DNA from 3 places in the Streptomyces sp. NPDC031100 genome. Region 2 is predicted to be linked to each of the others. Evidence: riboswitches for the same ligand, from Rfam matches in the RefSeq annotation. Region 2 holds a riboswitch; each other region holds the start of a gene.
The links. Region 2 has a riboswitch for cobalamin ahead of metE (5-methyltetrahydropteroyltriglutamate--homocysteine S-methyltransferase). Riboswitches for the same ligand answer to the same signal wherever they lie in the genome.

Region 1: linked by a shared signal. The riboswitch ahead of ACZ5DS_RS00335 (cobalamin biosynthesis protein) and the one ahead of metE (5-methyltetrahydropteroyltriglutamate--homocysteine S-methyltransferase) in region 2 are both predicted to bind cobalamin.
Region 3: linked by a shared signal. The riboswitch ahead of ACZ5DS_RS05450 (CbtB domain-containing protein) and the one ahead of metE (5-methyltetrahydropteroyltriglutamate--homocysteine S-methyltransferase) in region 2 are both predicted to bind cobalamin.

The regions. Positions count from the first base shown of each region.
Region 1 covers NZ_JBVIGN010000001.1:60,757-67,662, forward strand. The annotation lists gene ACZ5DS_RS00310 (alpha/beta hydrolase) at 1-437, opposite strand, end outside; gene ACZ5DS_RS00315 (class II aldolase/adducin family protein) at 519-1,208, opposite strand; gene ACZ5DS_RS00320 (lysozyme) at 1,398-2,201, shown strand; gene ACZ5DS_RS00325 (inorganic phosphate transporter) at 2,345-3,598, shown strand; gene ACZ5DS_RS00330 (hypothetical protein) at 3,631-3,858, shown strand; cobalamin riboswitch at 4,032-4,170, shown strand; gene ACZ5DS_RS00335 (cobalamin biosynthesis protein) at 4,272-5,216, shown strand; gene ACZ5DS_RS00340 (cobyric acid synthase) at 5,213-6,721, shown strand; gene cobN (cobaltochelatase subunit CobN) at 6,718-6,906, shown strand, end outside.
Region 2 covers NZ_JBVIGN010000015.1:241,239-248,144, reverse strand. The annotation lists gene metE (5-methyltetrahydropteroyltriglutamate--homocysteine S-methyltransferase) at 1-1,383, opposite strand, end outside; cobalamin riboswitch at 1,536-1,759, opposite strand; gene ACZ5DS_RS35135 (hypothetical protein) at 2,204-2,377, shown strand; gene ACZ5DS_RS35130 (MFS transporter) at 2,401-3,756, opposite strand; partial or broken gene ACZ5DS_RS35125 (carboxylesterase/lipase family protein) at 4,153-4,326, shown strand; gene ACZ5DS_RS35120 (helix-turn-helix transcriptional regulator) at 4,451-5,089, shown strand; gene ACZ5DS_RS35115 (DSD1 family PLP-dependent enzyme) at 5,100-6,263, shown strand; gene ACZ5DS_RS35110 (threo-3-hydroxy-L-aspartate ammonia-lyase) at 6,317-6,906, shown strand, end outside.
Region 3 covers NZ_JBVIGN010000002.1:266,148-273,053, reverse strand. The annotation lists gene meaB (methylmalonyl Co-A mutase-associated GTPase MeaB) at 1-850, shown strand, start outside; gene ACZ5DS_RS05465 (hypothetical protein) at 867-2,699, opposite strand; partial or broken gene ACZ5DS_RS05460 (IS30 family transposase) at 2,872-3,411, shown strand; gene ACZ5DS_RS05455 (CbtA family protein) at 3,485-4,237, opposite strand; gene ACZ5DS_RS05450 (CbtB domain-containing protein) at 4,259-4,480, opposite strand; cobalamin riboswitch at 4,516-4,661, opposite strand; gene ACZ5DS_RS05445 ((2Fe-2S) ferredoxin domain-containing protein) at 4,752-5,189, opposite strand; cobalamin riboswitch at 5,250-5,372, opposite strand; gene ACZ5DS_RS05440 (SDR family NAD(P)-dependent oxidoreductase) at 5,544-6,377, shown strand; gene ectB (diaminobutyrate--2-oxoglutarate transaminase) at 6,587-6,906, opposite strand, start outside.

The sequences.
Region 1 (6,906 bases), on a different contig from region 2:
GGCAGGGAGCCGAGTTCGCCGGGCACGTCGAGGTCGTCGTGGTCGAGGCCGAGGGCGGTGCGCGGATTGCCGACGTGCACGTTCGGGGTGAGCCAGACGGCGTCGCCGGAGGCGAGGGTGCCGTGCGTGACGCGTATGAGGCGGCGTACGACGGTGTCGGCGGTGTGCTCGGCCGTCTCCAGGACAGGGCCGACGACCGCGTGGGAGCCGTCGTCGGCCAGGCCGTAGGTGCCGGGGCGCAGGGAGGCCAGGTCGCGGGTGAGGGTGATCCGCCCCGCTGCCGTGCCGTGCACGGTGAGCCGGGGTTCGGTGGGCAGCGGACGGCCCGGGGGCGCCTTCAGCGCGGCGTCACTGGCCAGACGTCCGGCGGCCACGGATGCCGCGCCGGCGGCCAGGACCGCGGTGAGTGCGGCGGCGGTCGCTTTGACGGTGCGCACGGGTTCCAGTGTCGTGGGGGTCCGGGCCGACGGCCAGCGGAAGAGCCGGGACATGGAACAAAGGGGTGGGCGGGCATGGGGTCACCGCTGCTGGCCGTACCCCTTCAAACGTGTCGCTGCCTCGGTCATCTGGGCATCGGTCAGCAGGGAGGGGGTCAGGCCCGGTACGGAGGATGCCGTCAGCCACAGGCGGCACATCCACTCCAGTTGGGCGGTGCGGTCGTAGGCCTGGTCGAGGGTGGTGCCGTAGGTGATCGTGCCGTGGTTCTGCAGCAGGCAGCCGGAGCGGTCGGCGAGGGCGCGGAGCATGTTCTCCGCCAGCTCGTCGGTGCCGTAGGTCGCATAGGGGGCTACCCGGATGCGACCGTCGCGGCCGCCGAGCCCAGCTGCCATGTAGTGGACCGGGGGCAGCTCGCTCACGAGGGTGGAGACGGCCGTGGCGTGCACGGCGTGGGTGTGGACGACGGCGCGGGCGTCGGTGGTGCGGTAGACGGCGAGGTGCATGGGCAGTTCGCTGGTCGGCACGAGCGTGCCGAGCACCTGCCGGCCGCCGAGGTCGACGCCGGTGATGTCGTCCGGGGTCAGCCGGTCGTAGGGCACGCCCGACGGGGTGACCAGCACGAGGTCACCGACGCGCGCCGAGACGTTGCCGGAGGTGCCGACGACCAGCCCGTCGGCGACGGTCCGGCGGGCCGTCGCGACCAGCGCCTCCCAGACGTGCACCGCTTCCTGTTCCGCTTCCTGTTGCATGTCCCGCCGCTCTTCAGCCATGCCGCGATCCTGCCAGCCGGCCCGGCGCGGGGGCTGCCGTCCCGTGTGCGCGGGGCCGGAACGCGTACCGCCGAGAGGGTGAAGATCCCGCCGAAACGTCGAAGATCCGCCGATCTTTCATGATCATCAGGCATTCAATGATCTTTCCAACTCACTGGACGACGTTCCATCGCCACTCCAGGGGGACGCGTGGCTCGTGATCGCACACCTTTCCGTTCCGTTCGCCGCGCGGGCGCGCTCGCGGCCGCCGTCGCCGCGCTCGCCCTCGTGGGCGCCCAGGCCGCGACGGCGGGGCCGCCGATGTACGCGGCGGACCCGCTCCGCGGGCAGGACGTGTCGTCGGCGTACCCGGCGGGCTCGCTCCGCGGGCAGGACGTGTCCTCGCACCAGGAGCACGTCGACTGGCCGTCCGCCCGCTCGGACGGCGCCCGGTTCGCCTACGTCAAGGCGACCGAGTCCACGACCTACCGCAACCCCTACTTCGACCGGCAGTACGGCGGCGCGCGCCGGGCGGGCCTGGTCCGCGGCGCGTACCACTTCGCCCGGCCGGACCGGTCCCCGGGCGCCGAGCAGGCCGCGTACTTCGTGCGGCACGGCGGCGACTGGCGGGCGGACGGCTGGACGCTGCCGCCGGCGCTCGACATCGAGTACAACCCGTACGACAAGGACCACAGGTGCTACGGGCTGGGCTGGAAGCGGATGGTCGACTGGATCCGGTCCTTCAGCGACGAGGTCGACCGGAAGACCGGCCGCCGCCCGGTGATCTACACCACCGCCCGCTGGTGGAAGGCCTGCACGGGCAACAGCCGCGCCTTCGCCTCGGACCACCCCTTGTGGATCGCCCGGCACGGCACATCGGACCCGGGGTCGCTGCCGGGCGGCTGGTCGGACTGGACCTTCTGGCAGTACGGCACCGAGGGCGGCCTGCCGGGTGACCAGAATCTCTTCGAGGGGCCGCCGAGCCGGCTGCGGGCCTTCGCGCGGGGCCGGTAGCCAAGGGGCGCTTGGGGCGTCGACCCTGAAGGCAATCCCAATCCCCCGTTGACGACACCCTGACGCCCGCCCCAGTTCACCTTCCGTTCATCCAGGTTGCCTACGGTCCAACGGCCGATGACCTCTAACGATTGCCTGGGTAAATGGAAAGCTTCTCGCTGATCCTCGCGATTGTGGTGGTAACCGCACTCGCGTTTGATTTCACGAACGGTTTCCACGACACCGCCAACGCGATGGCCACGACCATCTCGACCGGCGCCCTCAAGCCCAAGATCGCGGTGGCCATGTCCGCCGCCCTCAACCTTGTGGGAGCTTTCCTCTCCGTGGAGGTCGCCAACACGATCTCCAAGGGTCTCGTCGACGAGACCGGCATACGTCCCGAGGTCATATTCGCCGCCTTGGTCGGCGCGATCCTCTGGAACCTGCTGACCTGGCTGGTGGGACTGCCCTCCAGCTCCTCGCACGCCCTGATGGGCGGCCTGGTCGGCGCCACCGTCGCCTCCGCAGGCTTCGGTGCCGTCCACGGTGACGTGCTCGTCACCAAGGTGCTGCTCCCGGCGGTCGCCGCCCCGATCGTGGCCGGTCTCGCGGCGATGCTCGCCACCCGGTTCTCCTACGGCATCGACAAGAACGCCGACAGCGAGGCCACCCGCAAGGGCTACCGCGCCGGCCAGATCGCCTCCGCCGGCCTGGTCTCCCTCGCCCACGGCACCAACGACGCCCAGAAGACGATGGGCATCATCACCCTCGCCCTGGTCGCCGGCGGCTCCCTCGCCCCCGGCTCCAACCCTCCCACCTGGGTCATCCTCTCCGCGGGTCTGGCCATCGCGCTAGGCACCTACATCGGCGGCTGGCGCATCATCCGCACCATGGGCAAGGGCCTGACCGACCTGGAGCCGCGCCAGGGCTTCGCCGCCCAGACCAGCGCGGCCACGGCCATCCTGGCCTCCTCCCACCTCGGCTTCTCCCTCTCCACCACCCACGTCGTCTCCGGCTCGGTGATGGGTGCGGGCCTGGGCCGCAAGGGCGGTGTGGTCCGCTGGTCCACCGCGACCCGCATGTTCGTCGCCTGGGCGCTGACCCTCCCGGCCGCCGCGCTGGTCGGCGCGGGCGCCGAGTCCGTCACGGACCTGGGTGACTGGGGCACCGCACTCGTCGCCGTCTTCCTGGTCGGCGCCAGCGCCGCGATCTGGAAGATCTCCCGCCGCGAGGTCGTCGACCACACCAACGTCAACGCCGTCGACGGCACCGCCGAGCCGGCCGGCGTGGTGACCACCGCCATCGCCGCGGTGACCCCGCCCCCCGCGGGCACCGTCACCGAGGACCTCACGGCCACCATCCCGGCCCAGACCGCCGCCGAACCGGCTCCGGCGACCCCGCCGGCCGCCACGGTCTGACCCCGAACCCGGACTCTGAAGGAAGCATCCCCATGAAGATCGACTGGGCGGCCCTCGGCTCCGTCTTCGGCGTCAGCCTCGCCGTGACCATGGGCCTGGTGGCCCTGTTCACCCTCGGCGTCACCGCGCTCGCCCGCCGGGAGAAGGCCGCGGCCCAGGGCAACTCCGCGGCGCTGGCCGTGACGAGCGCGTACGTCTGCTTCGCCGCCTGTGCGGCCGCGGTGGCGTACGGGATCCATCTGATCGTGGCGAAGGCCTGACGCCCGAGCGCACATCCTCCGCATCCGCCCTGCCGGTCCGGCGTGTTCAGCCGACCGGCAGGGCGGACGTGTGTCCGGGACGGGGTCCCACAGGGCCGTTCCACCCCGCCCGAAACAGCCGCGGTGTGGGCCTCAGCACAGTCCGGCGTCCCAGGTCAAAGGCAAGTTGACGGCCCTTCCGGGGGCGTGGTGGACTGCCCACGCCATGTACGGCGGCAGGAGAGGAAGCCGGTGCGAATCCGGCGCGGTCCCGCCACTGTCACCGGGGAAGGAATCCCGGGAGCCAGGAACTCTCACCGCCGGTCTCGTCGAACCAGGGCGCGGACACCCTGAGTGAGGACATATCGCCATGCGCGGCTGCCGTTCGAGGTTCAGTAACCGGGCCCTGCCTGCCCCCACGGCCGGCTGAGCCGATGGGTGCCGATCGCTCCTACGCGTACGGCGCCGCCGCCGGCCTTCTCGGCGACCTGCTCCTCGGTGACCCTCGCCGGGGGCATCCGGTCGCCGTGTTCGGGCGGACGGCCGCAGCCGTGGAACGCGCACTGTGGCACGACCACCGCGGCTGGGGTGCGCTGCACACCGCCGTGTGCGCCGGCGGAGCCGTCGCTCTGGGCGCCGCCGCCGAACGCGCCGTGCGCCGCTCCCCTGTCGCCTCCGTCGCGCTGACCGCCGCCGCCACCTGGGCCGTGGTCGGGGGCACTTCGCTCGCGAGGGAGGCGCGGACCGTCGGACGCGCCCTGGAGGCCGGGGACGTCGAGGCCGCACGGGCGCGGCTGCCGCATCTGTGCGGACGGGATCCGCAGGCCCTCGACGCCGACGGGATCGCCCGGGCGGTCGTGGAGTCCGTCGCCGAGAACACCTCCGACGCCGTCGTGGGCGCGCTGGTGTGGGGTGCCGTGGGCGGGGTGCCCGGGCTGCTCGGGTTCCGGGCCGTCAACACCCTGGACGCGATGGTGGGGCACAAGTCGGCCCGCCACCGCCGCTACGGCTGGGCCTCGGCCCGGCTGGACGACGTCGCGGGGTGGCCGGGGGCGCGGCTGACCGCCGTACTCGCCGCCGCGGCCGGCCCCGACCCCCGCGGCGCCGTGCGCGCCTGGCGGGCCGACGCACGCAAGCATCCGAGCCCCAACGCCGGGCCCGTCGAAGCCTCGTTCGCGGGTGCCCTCGGCGTGCGGCTGGGCGGGACGCTCTCCTACGGCGGGCGCGTCGAACACCGGCCCGTGCTGGGCGGGGGCGCCGGACGGGCCGTCCGGGTCACCGACATCGACCGGGCGGTACGGCTCTCCCGCCGCGTCGGCCTGCTCGCGCTCGGCGTCACGCTCGCTGCGCGCCGACTCGTGAAGGGACGTGGGAAGTGAACGGTGGTCTCCTCGTCGCCGGCACCACCTCCGACGCCGGCAAGAGCGTCGTGACGGCCGGGATCTGCCGGTGGCTGGTGCGCCAGGGCGTGAAGGTGGCGCCCTTCAAGGCGCAGAACATGTCCCTCAACTCCTTCGTCACGCGCGAGGGTGCCGAGATCGGGCGGGCGCAGGCGATGCAGGCCCAGGCCTGCCGGGTCGAGCCGACCGCGCTGATGAATCCCGTGCTGCTCAAGCCCGGTGGGGAACAGAGCAGTCAAGTGGTGCTGCTCGGGAAGCCCGTGGGCGAGCTGAGCGCACGCGGGTATCACGGGGGGCGCCAGCAGCAGCTCCTCGGCACCGTGCTGGAGTGTCTCGCCGAGTTGCGGGGCACGTATGACGCGGTGATCTGTGAGGGGGCCGGTTCGCCCGCGGAGATCAATCTGCGGCGGACCGACATCGTGAACATGGGGATCGCGCGGAACGCCCGGCTCCCTGTGCTTGTCGTCGGCGACATCGACCGCGGCGGCGTCTTCGCCTCCTTCTTCGGGACGGTCGCCCTGCTCTCGCCCGAGGACCAGGAGCTGGTGGCCGGCTTCCTGGTGAACAAGTTCCGCGGCGACGTCACTCTGCTGGAGCCGGGGTTGGACATGCTGCACGGGCTCACCGGGCGGCACACGTACGGCGTCCTGCCCTTCCAGCACGGGCTCGGCATCGACGAGGAGGACGGACTGCGAGTCTCCCTCCGTGGGACGGTACGCGAGTCGAACACCGCCCCGCCGGTCGGCGAGGACGTGCTGCGGGTGGCGGTGTGCGCCATCCCGCTCATGTCCAACTTCACCGACGTGGACGCACTCGCCGCCGAACCGGGTGTCGTGGTGCGGTTCGTGGACCGGCCGGAGGAGCTGGCGGACGCGGACCTCGTGGTGATCCCGGGGACTCGGGGGACGGTCAAGGCCCTCGCGTGGCTGCGGGAGCGGGGGCTCGCGGACGCCCTCGTCAGAAGGGCCGCGGAAGGACGCCCGGTCCTCGGCATCTGCGGCGGCTTCCAGATCCTCGGCGAACACATCGAGGACGAGGTCGAGTCGCGCGCCGGTCAGGTGCGGGGCCTCGGGGTACTCCCGGTGCGCGTGCGGTTCGCCCGCGAGAAGACCCTCACCCGGCCGACCGGGGAAGCCCTCGGCGAGCACGTCGAGGGGTACGAGATCCATCACGGAGTCGCCGAAGTAACCGGCGGCGAAGCCTTCCTGGACGGCTGCCGGGTCGGCCAGACCTGGGGCACGCACTGGCACGGCTCCCTGGAGTCGGACGGTTTCCGGCGGGCCTTCCTGCGCGAGGTGGCCGCCGCCGCGGGCCGCCGCTTCGTGCCGGCCCCCGACACCTCGTTCGCCGCGCTGCGCGAGGAGCAGCTCGACCGGCTCGGCGACCTGATCGAACAGCACGCGGACACCGACGCGCTCTGGCGGCTCATCGAGTCGGGCGCGCCGCAAGGACTGCCTTTCATTCCACCGGGAGCGCCTGCATGAGCACAGTGTTGTTGTTGTCGACCGCCGACACCGATCTGCTGGCGGCCCGGGCCTCCGGCGCGGCGTACCGGATCGGCAATCCGACCCGGGTCGACGTGGCCGGCGAGCTGCCCGGCCTTGTCGAGGGCGCGGACATCGCCGTCGTACGGCTGCTGGGCGGCAAGCGTGCCTGGGAGGACGGGCTG
Region 2 (6,906 bases):
GTCGGCGCGCGCGGTGCGCAGTTCGCCGGTCTGCGGGAAGGAGCCGATGGTCGTCGTGGGCAGCAGCGGCAGCCGCAGGTGGGCGCGCTGGGCCGCGGACCGCTCGGGGTACGGCTGGGAGCGGCGGGCGTCCGCGTCGGTGACGGCGGCGGTGCGGGCCCGGACGGCCGGGTCGCGCGTGATGGGGGAGGCTGCCCGGGAGGCGAGGTCGGCGCGGTTGGCGGACAGTTCGGCGGCGATGGAGTCCGGGCCGCGGGTGAGTCCGTGGGCCAGGGTGACGATCTCGCTCGTCTTCTGCCGGGCGAACGCGAGCCAGCGTCGGATCTGCGGCTCGATGTCCCGCTCCGCCGAGGCGTCGAGCGGGACGTGCAGCAGGGAGCAGGAGGCCGAGACGTCGACCCGGTCGGCCAGGCCGAGCAGGGTGCCGAGCATGGCGAGGGACTTTTGAAGGTCGTTGACCCAGATGTTGCGGCCGTTGACGACACCGGCGACCAGGCGCTTGCCGGGCAGCCCGCCGGCGGCCGCGAGTGCGTCCAGGTTGGCGGCGGCCGCCTCGGTGAAGTCCAGCGCGAGTCCGTCCACCGGCGCCTTGGCCAACACCGGCAGGGCCTGGCCGAGCCGGCCGAAGTAGGAGGCGACCAGCAGCCTGGGCCGGTCGGTGCCGGCGCCGAGATCGCGGTAGGCGCGGGCCGCGGCGTTCACCTCGGCCGGGGTGCGGTCCTGGACGAGGGCGGGTTCGTCCAGCTGGACCCACTCCGCGCCTGCCGCGTGCAGGTCGGCGAGGACCTCGGCGTACACCGGAAGCAGCCGGTCGAGGAGGGTGAGCGGGTCGAAGTCGGCGGCCACGCCCGGCGCGGGCTTGGCGAGCAGGAGGTAGGTGACCGGGCCCACGAGGACGGGTCGGGCCGTGACTCCCAGGGCCAGGGCTTCCCTGAGTTCTGCGACCTGCTTCGAGGCGTCGGCTGTGAACACCGTGTCCGGGCCCAGCTCCGGAACCAGGTAGTGGTAGTTGGTGTCGAACCACTTGGTCATCTCCAGCGGCGCCGCGTCCTGCGTGCCGCGGGCCATCGCGAAGTATCCGGCCAGTGGGTCGGCGGCGACGGCGTTCCGGTGGCGTGCGGGGATCGCGCCGATCATGACGGTGGTGTCGAGCACGTGGTCGTAGTACGAGAAGTCGCCGGTCGGCACTTCGTCGATGCCGGCGTCCGCCAGCTGCCGCCAGTGGGTGCGGCGCAGCTCGGCGGCGGTGACGCGCAGGGCGTCGGCGGTGACGCGGCCCTTCCAGTAGCCCTCGATCGCCTTCTTCAGTTCCCGGTGCTGTCCCTGACGGGGGTAGCCGTACACGGTGGCCCGTGCTGCCGCGGCTGCGGACTTGGTGGTCACGGAGATCTCCTTCGCGAGATGAATCCCTGAGATCCCGGGGACGGGACGAGAGCGCGAAGGGGTGACGGACCGGACGGCAACGGCCGGAGCCGTCCGTTCGGTGTGCACGCCGACCCGCCCTAGAGGTCACCGGGATGTCCGCGCACGAGTGCTTCGCACGCGGGCAGTTGGCAGGTCTTCGGACTCGCGGGCACGTCCTCTTTCGAGGAGGACACCTACTGGCCGTCGCTTCCCAGGCCCCGTACGTCGGGCCCAGTGCGTATGACGGCGGTCGTTCCTGCTCACCGCTGCGGGGCAGTCCCGGATTCCCACCGGGTTCCCTCTTGCGACGCATCCCGCCTGGCGGACGGGGCGAACCAGCTGCACCGGCAAGCCTAAAGGGTGTCGTGCGCAGCCGGGGCGTCACTCCACGATTCGGACGGGGCGAACAACCAGTGCACCCTCAAGGTGATCGACGCCGACACCTGCAAGCCGGTGAAGAACGCCGCCGTCGACGTCTGGCACGGCGCCCGCCGTGCCGAGGCCCTGCTTGCCCCCAGCCTGCCCCAACCCCGCAGCGAGCGGCGCGTCTGCGCGGAGCCGGTCGCTGCGCCCGACGGCACCGAGGTGTTCTCCTCTTCCACCGCACCGCGCTGGGCTTGCCCCGAGCCCGACGGACGAACCCGGCACCCGCGCCCAGCACGTGGCCTTCGCCGTGGACGACATCGTCGCGGCGGTGCGCAGCTGCCGAAGCGGCAGGCGCCAACCTGCTGCGGGTTCCGGCCAATTACTACGACGACCGGCGGGCGCGGTACGAACTCCGGGAGGACGAGGCGGAGACGTGTACCGCGCACTCGGCATCCTCTACGACCGGGACGAGCACGGCCGCGAGTTCCGGCACTGCCACACGGAGACGGTAGGCCACGTCTTCTTCGAACTCGCGCAGCGCACCGGCGGCTACCGCGGATACGGCGCCGCCAACGCTCCCATCCGACCGGCCGCCCAGCGGAGGTGATCCGCCGGACGGCCTGCCGCTCGTCAGCCCTCGGACGCGCCGGCAGCCAGGGGAACCGAGGCCGGGGCGGCGCTCCGGCCGGTCCGCCGGGCAAGCGGTACGAGGGCGATGGCGAGCGCGCCCACCAGGCCGGCCAGGGCGAAGGTGGTGAAGCCCCAGCTCTCGTTGCCGCTGTCGGCCAGCGCGCCGATCAGCCAGGGGCCCACGACGGCGCCGGTCCGGCCGACACCGGTGACCCAGCCCAGACCCGCCGCACGCTCGCCGTCGCGGTAGACGGTGCTGGTGGCGGCGTAGACCATGACCTGCGCGCTGAACAGCCACACACCGGTGACCGCGACGACGGCGTACGTGACGCCCAGCGGGAGGCGAGTCTCGAGCAGCAGCGCCCCGGCGGCGGTCAGCACGAACCAGATCGCCGACACCCGGACCGCTCCGAACCTGTCGGCGGCGCGGCCCGCGATCAGCAGGCCGACGATGCCGCCCGCGTTGATGACGAGCAGAAAGCTGACGGAGGAGTTCAGCCCGTAGCCGGAGGCGCGCATCATCTGCGGCAGCCAGGTGCTCACGCCGTACACGAGGAGCAGTCCGCAGAACGAGGCCAGCCACAACAGCGGGGTCGCCCACCGCGCCTCGGGGTGGAACAGCGCGCGTACGGCGGCCAGGCGGCCCCTGGCCCCGGCGGCCGGCGCGGCGACGGCGGTGGGCCGGGGCAGACCGTACCGGTCGGCGACGCCCTCTGCCTGCTCCCGGTCGCCGCGCGCGAGCAGCACGCCGGGCGACTCGGGCAGCAGGGCGAGCAGCAGCGGCACGGCGACCACGGCGGGCAGGACGCCCGCCCCGAACACCCAGCGCCAGCCCGCCGTCGGGGCCAGGGTCAGGCCCAGGCCGGTGGCGGCCATGCCGCCCACGTGGTACGAGGTCATCAGCAGCCCGGTGGTCAGGGCGGCCCGGCGTGGCGGTGCGAACTCCATGACCAGGGCCAGGCACAGCGGCATCAGCCCGCCGAGGCCGAGGCCGGCGACGAACCGGCCGGCCCCGAACAGGCCCACGCCCGGGGCCAGGGCGCAGATCGCCGAGCCGACGGAGAAGAGCGACACGCTGGCGACGAGCAACAGCCGGCGGCCGAGCCAGTCGGTGAGGTTTCCGGCGGTGAGGGCGCCGATCAGCATGCCGAACGTGGTCCAGCTGCCGATGGTGCCCGCGTCGGCCGGGGTCAGGCCGAGACCGGAGTCGTCGAGCATGTGCGGCATGACGGCGCCGTAAATGGTGACGTCCATGCCGTCGAAGAACACGGCCAGCCAGCACAGGGCGATGACCGGGACCACGGTGCGGAACGTGTGCGGGGGACGGGGTGCGGGGGACGTGAGGGAGGAGTTCATCTGCGTCCTCGGAGACGGGGTCGAATCGGAGACGGGGGGAGCGGGACAGGAGCGGCCTGTGGCTGTTCGCCAGGTGAAATATGGTTCACTTTGCTGGCCGTGAGTCTCGGATCGGGACAGTCGAGTGTCAATAGGCGTGCACCAGGCGCGGATCCCCTGAGGAGTCATCAATGAGCACGCGCACGAGCGGGTTTCCAGAGGTTGTGACGACGGGCGGTGCGGTTCGCGGTCGGCGGGAGGACGAAGTCTCGGTCTTCCGGGGCATCCCGTACGCGCAGGCTCCGCCGGACGCAAACTGCCCGAGGCGGGGACCGCGCTGAGCCCCCCGGATGCGCGAACACGCCCACCGCTGGGGCAAGGTCGCCCTCAGTCCGACGCCCTTCTCACCCGTCGTCGTCCGACTGGCTGTTCCGGATGCCGTCGGTGTATCTGGCCGAGGCCCGCACGGCCGGCGGCGGCCGGGCCCACCTGTACGAACTCACCTGGTCCGCACCCGCCGACGGCGACGCTCTCGGCGCCTGCCACGGGCTGGACGTGCCGCCGACCTTCGGCGCCTTCGCTCCGCTGGGGTTGACGGCGGGATGAGAGGTTCGTCCTCCGGCTACTGGACCGCGACGACGTAACCGCTTAGCCTTTCTGTCTAGAGTTGGAAAAGTAGTCGAGAATGGGTGGGCGGGGGCGGGAGGGCCAGGTCATGCGTACCGTTGAGGCCGAGGCGGACGAGCATCTCATCCGTGAGACGGAGAAGATCGCCGTTGCCCTGGGCCGGATGTTCCCGGGCCTGTGCGAGGTGGTGCTGCACGACCTGCGCGACCCGCAGCACGCGATCCGGGCGATCGAGAACAACCTCTCCGGCCGCCAAGTCGGGGATTCCGCAACGGAGTTGGGCCTGGCCCGCATCGCCGACCCGGAGTACCCCAGCGTCATCCAGAACTACCCCAACCAGTTCCCCGACGGCCGCCCGGCCAAGAGCACGTCGATCGGCATCAAGAACGGCGCCGGCGAGTACATCGCGGCCCTGTGCCTGAACCTCGACGTCTCCGTGCTGTCACCGGTCACGCTCGCCCTGTCCAACCTCGTCGCCACCGACACCGAGCACCGCGACCGGCCGCTGGAGGCACTGCGTGACCGCAACGCCCGCGAACTGCGTCAGGCGGTCGAGGCGCTCGCCGCGGAACGCGGGGGAACCCCGAGGTCACTGGGCCGGGAGGCCAAGAAGGCGCTCGTGCGGCAGCTGCACGGGGACGGCTACTTCGATTCACGTGACGCCGCACAGGCCATCGCGGACCTGCTCGGCGTGTCCCGCGCGACCGTCTACAACTACACCAAGTGAAGGGCCACTCATGAGCCGCCCGCTGCCGCACATCGCGACGCTGGCCGACCCCGGCACCCCGTTCGCCGTCGTGGACGTGCACAAGACCCGGCGCAACATCCAACGGCTCGCCCAGCGGGCGGACCGCCTCGGGGTCACGCTGCGCCCGCACGTCAAGACGGCCAAGAGCCTCGACGTCGCCGCCCTCCTGCACGGCGGCGCGCCCTGCCCGGTCACCGTCTCCACCCTCGCCGAAGCGGAGGCGTTCGCCGACGGCGGCTACACCGACATCACCTACGCCGTCGGTATCGACCCCCACAAGCTGCCCCGCGTGATCACCCTGCTGCGCTGCGGCGTCACCCTGCGCATTCTGCTCGACAGCACCGAACAGGCGACGGCCGTCGCCGACGCGGCACGCGCAGCGGGCATCGCCGTCCCCGCCCAGATCGAGATCGACTGCGACGGCCACCGCGGCGGCCTCAGGCCCGACGCGCCCGGGCTCGTCGGCATCGGCCGCATCCTGCACGAGGCAGGCTGCCTCGACGGCGTCCTGACCCACGCGGGCGAGTCCTACTTCGCCCACACCGCCGAGGAACAGCGCCTGGCGGCGAAGAACGAACGCGACACCGCCGTCACCGCGGCCGACCGGCTGCGGGCCGCCGGCCTGCCCGTGAACATCGTCAGCGTGGGCTCCACCCCCACCGCCCACGCGGCCGAGGACCTCACGGGCGTCACCGAACTGCGCGCCGGCAACTACGTCTTCTTCGACCTGGTCATGGCCGGCCTGGGCGTCTGCGACCTCGACGACCTGGCCCTGTCGGTGGTCGTCACCGTCATCGGTCACCGCCCCGAGTACGGGTGGATCATCACCGACGGCGGCTGGATGGCCATGTCCCGCGACCGCGGCACCTCCGCCCAGCCCCAGGACCAGGGCTACGGCCTGGTGACCGATCTGACCGGCCGGCTGATCCCCGGGCTCGTCATGAGCGCCGCGAGCCAGGAGCACGGCACCCTCACCGCACGTGACGGAGCCCTCCTGCCCGACCTGCCCGTCGGCACCCGCCTGCGCATCCTGCCCAACCACGCCTGCGCCACGGCGGCGCAACACCACGGTTACCACGTCATCGACGGTGCACAGCCCGATGGCCCCGCGCCCGCGATCCAAGGGGTCTGGAACCGCGTCAGCGGCTGGTGACCCGCCCAGCGAGGCTCCTGACCACCTCCCTCCTCCTACCGCAAGGACACGCCATGGCCGTCGCACCACCCGTGACGTTCGACGACGTCCGTGAGGCCGCCGCACGCCTCAAGGGCATCGCCCACCGCACCCCCGTCCTGACCTCCCGCACGCTCGACGCCCTAGTCGGCGCCGAGGTGTTCATCAAGTGCGAGAACTTCCAGCGGATCGGCGCCTTCAAGATCCGCGGCGCCTACAACGCGGCCGCCCAGCTCTCTCCCGAGCAGCTGGCCAAGGGCGTCGCCGCCTACTCCTCGGGCAACCACGCCCAGGCCACCGCCCTGGCCGCCCGCGAACTGGGCACCAGCGCGGTCATCCTGATGCCCGAGGACGCGCCCCGCTCCAAGATGGAGGCCACCGCAGGCTACGGCGCAGAGATCGTGACGTACGACCGCTACACCCAGGACCGCACCGCCCTCGGCGAGGCCCTGGCCGAAGAGCGAGGCCTTGCCCTCATCCCGCCCTACGACCACCCCCACGTCATCGCCGGCCAGGGCACCGCCGCCCTCGAACTCCTCGAGGACACCGGAGAACTCGACGCGCTCGTCGTGCCCGTCGGAGGCGGCGGCCTGATCGCCGGCAGCGCCACCACCGCCAAGGCGCT
Region 3 (6,906 bases), on a different contig from region 2:
GCTCCCGCACAGCGGCCGGGCGCGACGGATCGGCATCAGCGGGGTGCCGGGCGTGGGCAAGTCGACGTTCATCGACGCGTTCGGCACGCTGCTGACCTCGCTGGGCCACCGGGTGGCGGTACTCGCCGTGGACCCGTCCTCCACGCGCACCGGCGGCTCGATCCTGGGCGACAAGACCCGGATGGAACGCCTGGCGGTGGACCCGAACGCCTTCGTACGGCCCTCCCCCAGCGCGGGCACGCTGGGCGGGGTGGCGAAGGCGACCCGGGAGTCGATGGTGGTGATGGAGGCCGCCGGCTACGACGTGATCCTCGTCGAGACCGTCGGCGTGGGGCAGTCGGAGACCGCGGTCGCCGACATGGTCGACTCCTTCCTGCTGCTCACGCTGGCCCGCACCGGCGACCAGTTGCAGGGCATCAAGAAGGGTGTCCTGGAGCTGGCCGACGTCATCGCCGTCAACAAGGCGGACGGCCCGCACGAGCGCGACGCCCGCGCCGCGGCCCGGGAGCTGGCGGGCGCGCTGCGGCTGATGCACGGCAAGGACGCGTTCTGGACTCCGCCGGTGCTGCACTGCAGTGCCCGTGAGTCGACCGGCCTGGAGGTGGTGTGGGAGCGGCTGGAGCAGCACCGCACGCTCCTCGACTCCGCCGGGCGGCTCACCGCCAAGCGGCGGGACCAGCAGGTCGACTGGGCCTGGTCGATGGTCCGCGACGAACTGCTGGGCCGTCTGCACGCGAACCCCGCGGTACGCGAGGCCGCCCCCGACCTCGAACAGCAGGTCAGGGACGGCACGTTGACGGCGACACTGGCGGCGGAACGGATCCTGCGGGCCTTCGAGGGCACCGACTAGGCGGTCCGTCCTCGGCTCAGCCCACGGTGCGCGGGCCGGCCGTGTACAGGGCCTCGTCGAAGGCCTGGCCGGTGGCGGGTGGCCTGCCGACCGGGAACGCGGAGACCGCCCGGCCGCCGACGATGGAGGTGGAGATGTAGTCGCCGACCATGCGGCCCTGGTTGGTGTTTGCGATCTGGGAGAGGGGGAACTGCCCGGTCAGCGTGGTGGCGGTGGTCCAGGAGGCCCCGCCGTTGGCGGAGGAGATGTAGCCGACCTGGAGGCGGCAGGTGGTCGAGCTGCAGTTGGCGAACGGATAGAAGTAGTAGTACAGGCCGATCCTGGTGGTGGTTCCGGATGTGGTGCGGTCGACGCCGAGGCCGGGGAGGAAGTGGTCGACACCGCTTGTCGTGGGGTCGATCGGGACACGGGCCACGGCGGACCAGGTGACGCCGTTGGATGAGGTCGAGTAGACGATGTCGTTGGCCGTGCAGTTCGCGCGGAAGCGGCAGTCGTGCCAGGCGACGAAGATCTGTCCGCTGGCGCTGATCTCGGCGGATGCGATTCCCCTGAGGGCCCGCAGGCCGCCTGCGACGGTGTGGGCGCTGACGGAGGAGACGAGTGAGGTACTGCTCCAGGACGCGCCACCATTGGTGGAGTTGAAGGCGCGGATCGCGCTTCCGTTGGCCGAGTACGGAACGACGACGGTTCCGTTCGGCTGGACGAGCGGCTGTCCAGCGAGCCCGCTGGGGGTGCCGGACGGAGAGATCGGCGCCGACCAGGTGAGTCCGCCGTCGGTGGAGGTGCTCATCAGGATCCGGTTGCCGGCGGAGTTGTCGTCGACCTCGATGTAGCACCGTCCGTAGAACGGGCTGGTGGGGGTGTTGTCGCAGGTGATCCACGACTTGTCGTAGTTCGGCCCGTTGAACCCGACCGCTCTGACGGGGTTCTGCCAGCTCACGCCGTCGGTGGTGGAGCGGCTGACGGTGACTCCGGCGCCGATGACGCCGCTGGAGGTCGAGTTGAGGGCGAGTCCGGCGGCCAGCCAGGTGCCGTGCCGGGCGTCGTAGACGACCGAGGGGTCGGAGACCCGGGAGAAGGCGCCGCCCTGGTAGACGGTGATGCCGGGGATGGTGCCGTGCGTCCAGGTGGTGCCGCCGTCGGCCGATCTGGCCCAACCGAGGCCGGAGGCACCGCCGTTGAAGAAACGGCCGTTCTGGGCAACGGTGATGACCGTGTTGCCGGCGGCGAACGTGTCGGGCTCCACCACGGTGGCATGCTGGCTGCTGGTGTTGGTGAAGGGGTCGGTGTCGATCTGGGTCAGAGTGGGAGCGGCGGTGAGCTGGACGTCGTCGTAGCGGGTGAAGGTGGGGTCGCCCGGGTAGTTGTCGTCGTGGCTGACCAGGCGGAGCGTGTAGTTGTGGCCCGGGGTGACCGGGGTGGTCACCGGCTGCCAGCCCTGCCCGTTGGTGCAGGTCCTCGGCAGGACGGTCGTGGTGACGCCGGTGGTGTTGTCCCTGAGCGTGGCCGTCGCCCAGTCGTAGGTCAGGGTGTCGGGGCAGCTGACGTTGTACCAGAAGGACAGCTGGTTCTCTCCCGTGAGCGCGTCGAAGGTCTGGGTGATGGAGGAGTCGCCGTTGGTGGGGCTGGTTCCTCCGACGCGTGCGGCGTACGTACCGCTGTGCGCGCCGGAGGCGACCACAGCGGTCGTGCCGGCCGAAGCCCAGCCGGCGAGGGTGCCGGTCTCGAATCCGCCGTTGGACACGGCGGCGGAGGCCGGGGGAGCGAGGAGAACGGACGGGACGACGAAGGCGGCCGTGGCGGCGAGGGCCATGAGGCCGCGGGTGCGCAGGGCGGGCAGCGTGGACACGACGGGATCGTCGTCCAGCGCGCTGCGGCCCGGCGGGCGACACACGGACACGTCCCCCGTACGGACGGGCGTTCGGGGGGCTTCGGGAGGCCCGTGGTCGTGCCCGCCGGTGACACGGATGGCTGAACTCCGGGCGTGGCGTGACCTGGGAGTTGAGAAACCGTCGCACGCCGCCAAGCGTCAGCCGCGCTTCTCCCACCCCATGGTGATGATCAGCGAACGGCCCGCCGAAGCAGCCGACCGGGCCGTCCCCGGCCACTGGGAAGGCGACCTCATCGTCGGCCGCAACTCCCGCTCCGCCATCGCCACCCTGGTCGAACGCAGTACCCGCTACCTGCTGCTCGTCCACCTGCCCACCGACCACAGCGCCCCGGCCGTCCGCACAGCACTGGCAGACGCGGTCCAGACCCTCCCACCGCACCTGAAGCGGTCCCTGACCTGGGACCAGGGCCCCGAAATGGCCGCCCACCACGCCTTCAGCATCGCCACCGACGTCCCGGCCTACTTCTGCGACCCCGCCAGCCCCTGGCAGCGCGGCTCCAACGAAAACACCAACGGCCTGCTGCGGCAGTACTTCCCCAAGGGCACCGACCTGTCCGTGCACACCCCCGAACACCTCGACGCCGTCGCAGCAGAACTCAACAGTCGCCCACGCAAAACGCTCGGCTGGGAAACCCCAGCCGAGCGTCTGTCTAAACTGCTCGCGGCTTGATCAACTCACCGCGTGTTGCGACGACCCCTTGAATCCGCCGGTTCCGAGGGGCCCTTTCGTGTCCCGAAACGGTTCAGTTGGAGGCGGGAACCGTCCGTCCGGACGCGGCGGTCGCGGGCTTGGGATTCAGCTGACGCTCGGCCAACTCCCCGAAGAGCAGCCCGAAGCCGCCCCACAGGACGGTCTGGATGGCCAGGGCGGAGAGGCGGAAGCGCCACAACAGGGTGGCCGGGAAGCCCTTCGGCACCTCGTTGACGACCGGCAGGAACGCATAGGCCAGGCCGATCACGAGGGCGAAGGCGGCCACCGCGACGACGGTGGCGTACCAGGTGCCCAGTGCGGGCGCGAGCCGCTTGCCCAGGATGGTGGCGGCGACCGCCAGGAGCACGCTGAGCAGCATCATCAGGAAGTACAGGGCGGTCCGCTTGCCGAGGGTGTCGGGGTTGCCGACCGACGGCGGATTGGCCGGGTACTTCAGGAACGGGACGACGTACACGGCCAGGAGCGCGCAGCCGGACAGCAGCAGCGCGGTCGCCCGCGGGCTGAAGCGGCCCACCCGGCCGAGCGCGAAGCAGTACGCGAGCGCCGCGATGCCGCCGAAGGCGACCCCGTAGACGAGGACACCGGTGGCGAGACCGGCGGTGGACTGCAGGGAGCGGGAGACGACTTCCATCCCGTGCTCGTGGGAGTGGGCTTCCTCGAAGCTGATCGCGCTGTCGACGTTCGGCTCACCGAGGAAGTAGGCGGCGACCAGGGCGAGCACACCGGCCGCAAGGCCGGCGAGCATGCCCCGCACGAGGAGGTTTCTTACCGTTGCGGAGTTCATGGGTGTGCGGCGTCCCCCGCCTCAGTGGCAGGGGAAACCGAGCAGGTGACGGGCGTCGTGCACCCACTCGTGGACGTCCGTGCCGCTGAACACGGAGGTGACGCCCTGCTCGGCGCCGACGAAGTAGAGCAGGACGAGCATCAGGATGCCGAAGAAGACAGCCCAGGGAGCTATCGCCTTCAGCGGCAACGTGGCGGGAACGACGGGGGTGGTGGCTGTCGGCTGGGCGACGGTCTGCGCCATGGCAGAACCTCCTCTGGGAGTTCGCGTCCCATCTCGGTGGTGCACAGGACGACGGCCACGGGTCTGACTCACGAAACGCCCTTGGGGTGTCTCGCATACAGTGGCGCGACCGTGCCGGATTCCCACCGGCTTCCGTCTCGCCGTCGTCAATATCGGACAGACCGTACCGCGCGCCGCCTGCCTGGCCAAGACCGCACCCCCTTGGCGTGATCTTCCTCTCGGCAAATACCCAGTCCCGTCAGCCCGTTCTCGGCGAAGATCCGGCCTGTTCTCAGCGAAGGCCGTCGACGCCGCGCCGCTCCCGGGAGGCCGCAGCGAGCCGCGGCGGTGTGAAGGTGTAGAGGCCGAGGATCTCCGGCAGGGGTGCGACACCTGGGCCGCCCGCGCGTACCCAGTCCGTGATGTCCTCCGTCGCGTCGGGGTCGTTGACCAGCCCCAGCCATACCGGCCGGCCACCGGCGGCCCGGCCGGCCGCGGAAGGCTGTACGACGATGACGTTGGCCTGCTCGCACACGTCGAGGCAGGCGGAGATGCGCACGGGCACCTGTGCCCGCAGACGCGCGGTCTGCGCCGCGTGATCGACGCCGATCACCTTGGGACTGCCGCAGCAGCAGTCCCGGCACACGACGACACGGCACGGCACCGGGCGGCCGGCCCCCTCCGCAACCACCTCGTCACCGAACCTCTCTCCGGCCGGCCTCTCGGGCATGCCGCACCACCCCTCCCCCGGGGAGATCCGCCCCGGTGTCCGTCGAGGAGGCGACCGCGTGAGTCTCCTGGCTCTCGGGTCGTCGCTCGTCCCGGCCTTCCCGCCCCACGCGGGCAGTGGCCTGTCGGAACTCGCTCACCGATCACAGTGGCGGGACCGCGCCGGATTCACACCGGCTTCCTCGGATCGCCGTCGCCTTGTCGCCGATCATCATCCCATCGCGGACGAGACGCCGTCATGCGGGCGCGACCAGCGACCCGTGGGCCCTGACCCTGGCTGGAAGTCGTCAGCGCTGGAGCCGTCGGTCCTAGAGTCGGATGCTCCAGGTGACCTCGGTGAAGGAGCTTGACCACAGTGGCGGATCAGCGGGTTGTCGTCGTGACCGGCGGGGGCACGGGCATCGGGGAGGCCACGGCCCGGCTGTTGCGTGAGGGTGGCCACCAGGTGGTCGTCTCCGGCCGCCGCCCCGAGCCCCTGCAACGCCTCGCGCACGAGACCGGGGTCCTGGCGTATCCCTCGGACGTCGGGGACCCCGATGCGGCCGAGGGTCTCGTGCGAGCGGCTCTGGACTCCTACGGACGGCTCGACGGACTCGTGCTCAACGCAGGAATCGGACGCGGAGGAGCCGTCGGTGACCTGTCCTCGGCCGACTGGGACGAAGTGATGCGCACCAACCTCACCGGTCCGCTGCTGCTCCTGCGCGCGGCGATCCCGCACCTGCTGGAGTCCAGGGGTGCGGTGGTCGCCGTCGCATCGGTGTCCGCGCTGCGCAACGGCGCGGGCAACGCCCCGTACGCCACCTCCAAGGCCGCCCTGCTCCAGCTCTGCCGTTCCGTCGCCGTCGACTACGGGCGTCAGGGGGTGCGGGCCAACATCGTGTGCCCCGGCTGGGTACGAACCGAGATGGCCGACCGACGCATGGCGCGCTTCGTGGAGGAGGCAGACCTGCGGGACGGGGGCGTGGAGGCCGCCTACGAAGAGGCCACCCGGCTGCTGCCCATGGGACGACCGGGTGACCCGCGCGAGATCGCGGAGGCGATCGGCTGGCTGCTCTCCCCCGCCGCGTCGTACGTCAACGGTGCCGTGCTCACCGTCGACGGCGGGGCAACGGCCCTCGACCCGGGAACACTCGGCTTCGACTTCCACATCGCGCCACGCGGAGGCGAGGACTCGACCGCTCCGCAGTGAGTACCGCCCGCTGTCCGGGGACAAGGTCGTCATCACGCTGCACGGATCACCGGCCTACGCGTGGACAACGGTCGAGGTGGTCACGGGGGCCCTTGACGGTGATCGCGGTGAAAACGGCCGACGGAACCGTACGGGACACGGTCCGCCCCTCCGGTAGGAGCCGCGGCGGGGCTCCAGTGACAGCCCCGCCGACGGCTCCGGGTGCGCGCTCAGGCACCCACGGCTGACGCCACCGAGTCCTGCAGGATGCCGAGCCCCTCGGTCAGTTCTTCGTCCGTGGAGGTCAGGGCCGGCATGAGCTTCACCACCTCGTCGTAGGAGCCCGACGTCTCCACCAGGAGCCCCCGGGCGAATGCCCCGTCAGCGACCTGCCGGGCCATGCTCGGCTCCCGGAAGGCCAGACCCCACACCAGGCCACGACCACGCGACTCCGCCACATGCGCCGCGTGCCGATCGGCGAGCTCGCCCAGCCTCTCCTCGAACAGGAGGGCCCGTTCCTGGGTCCGCTTCTCCAGGGTGCTGTCCGCCC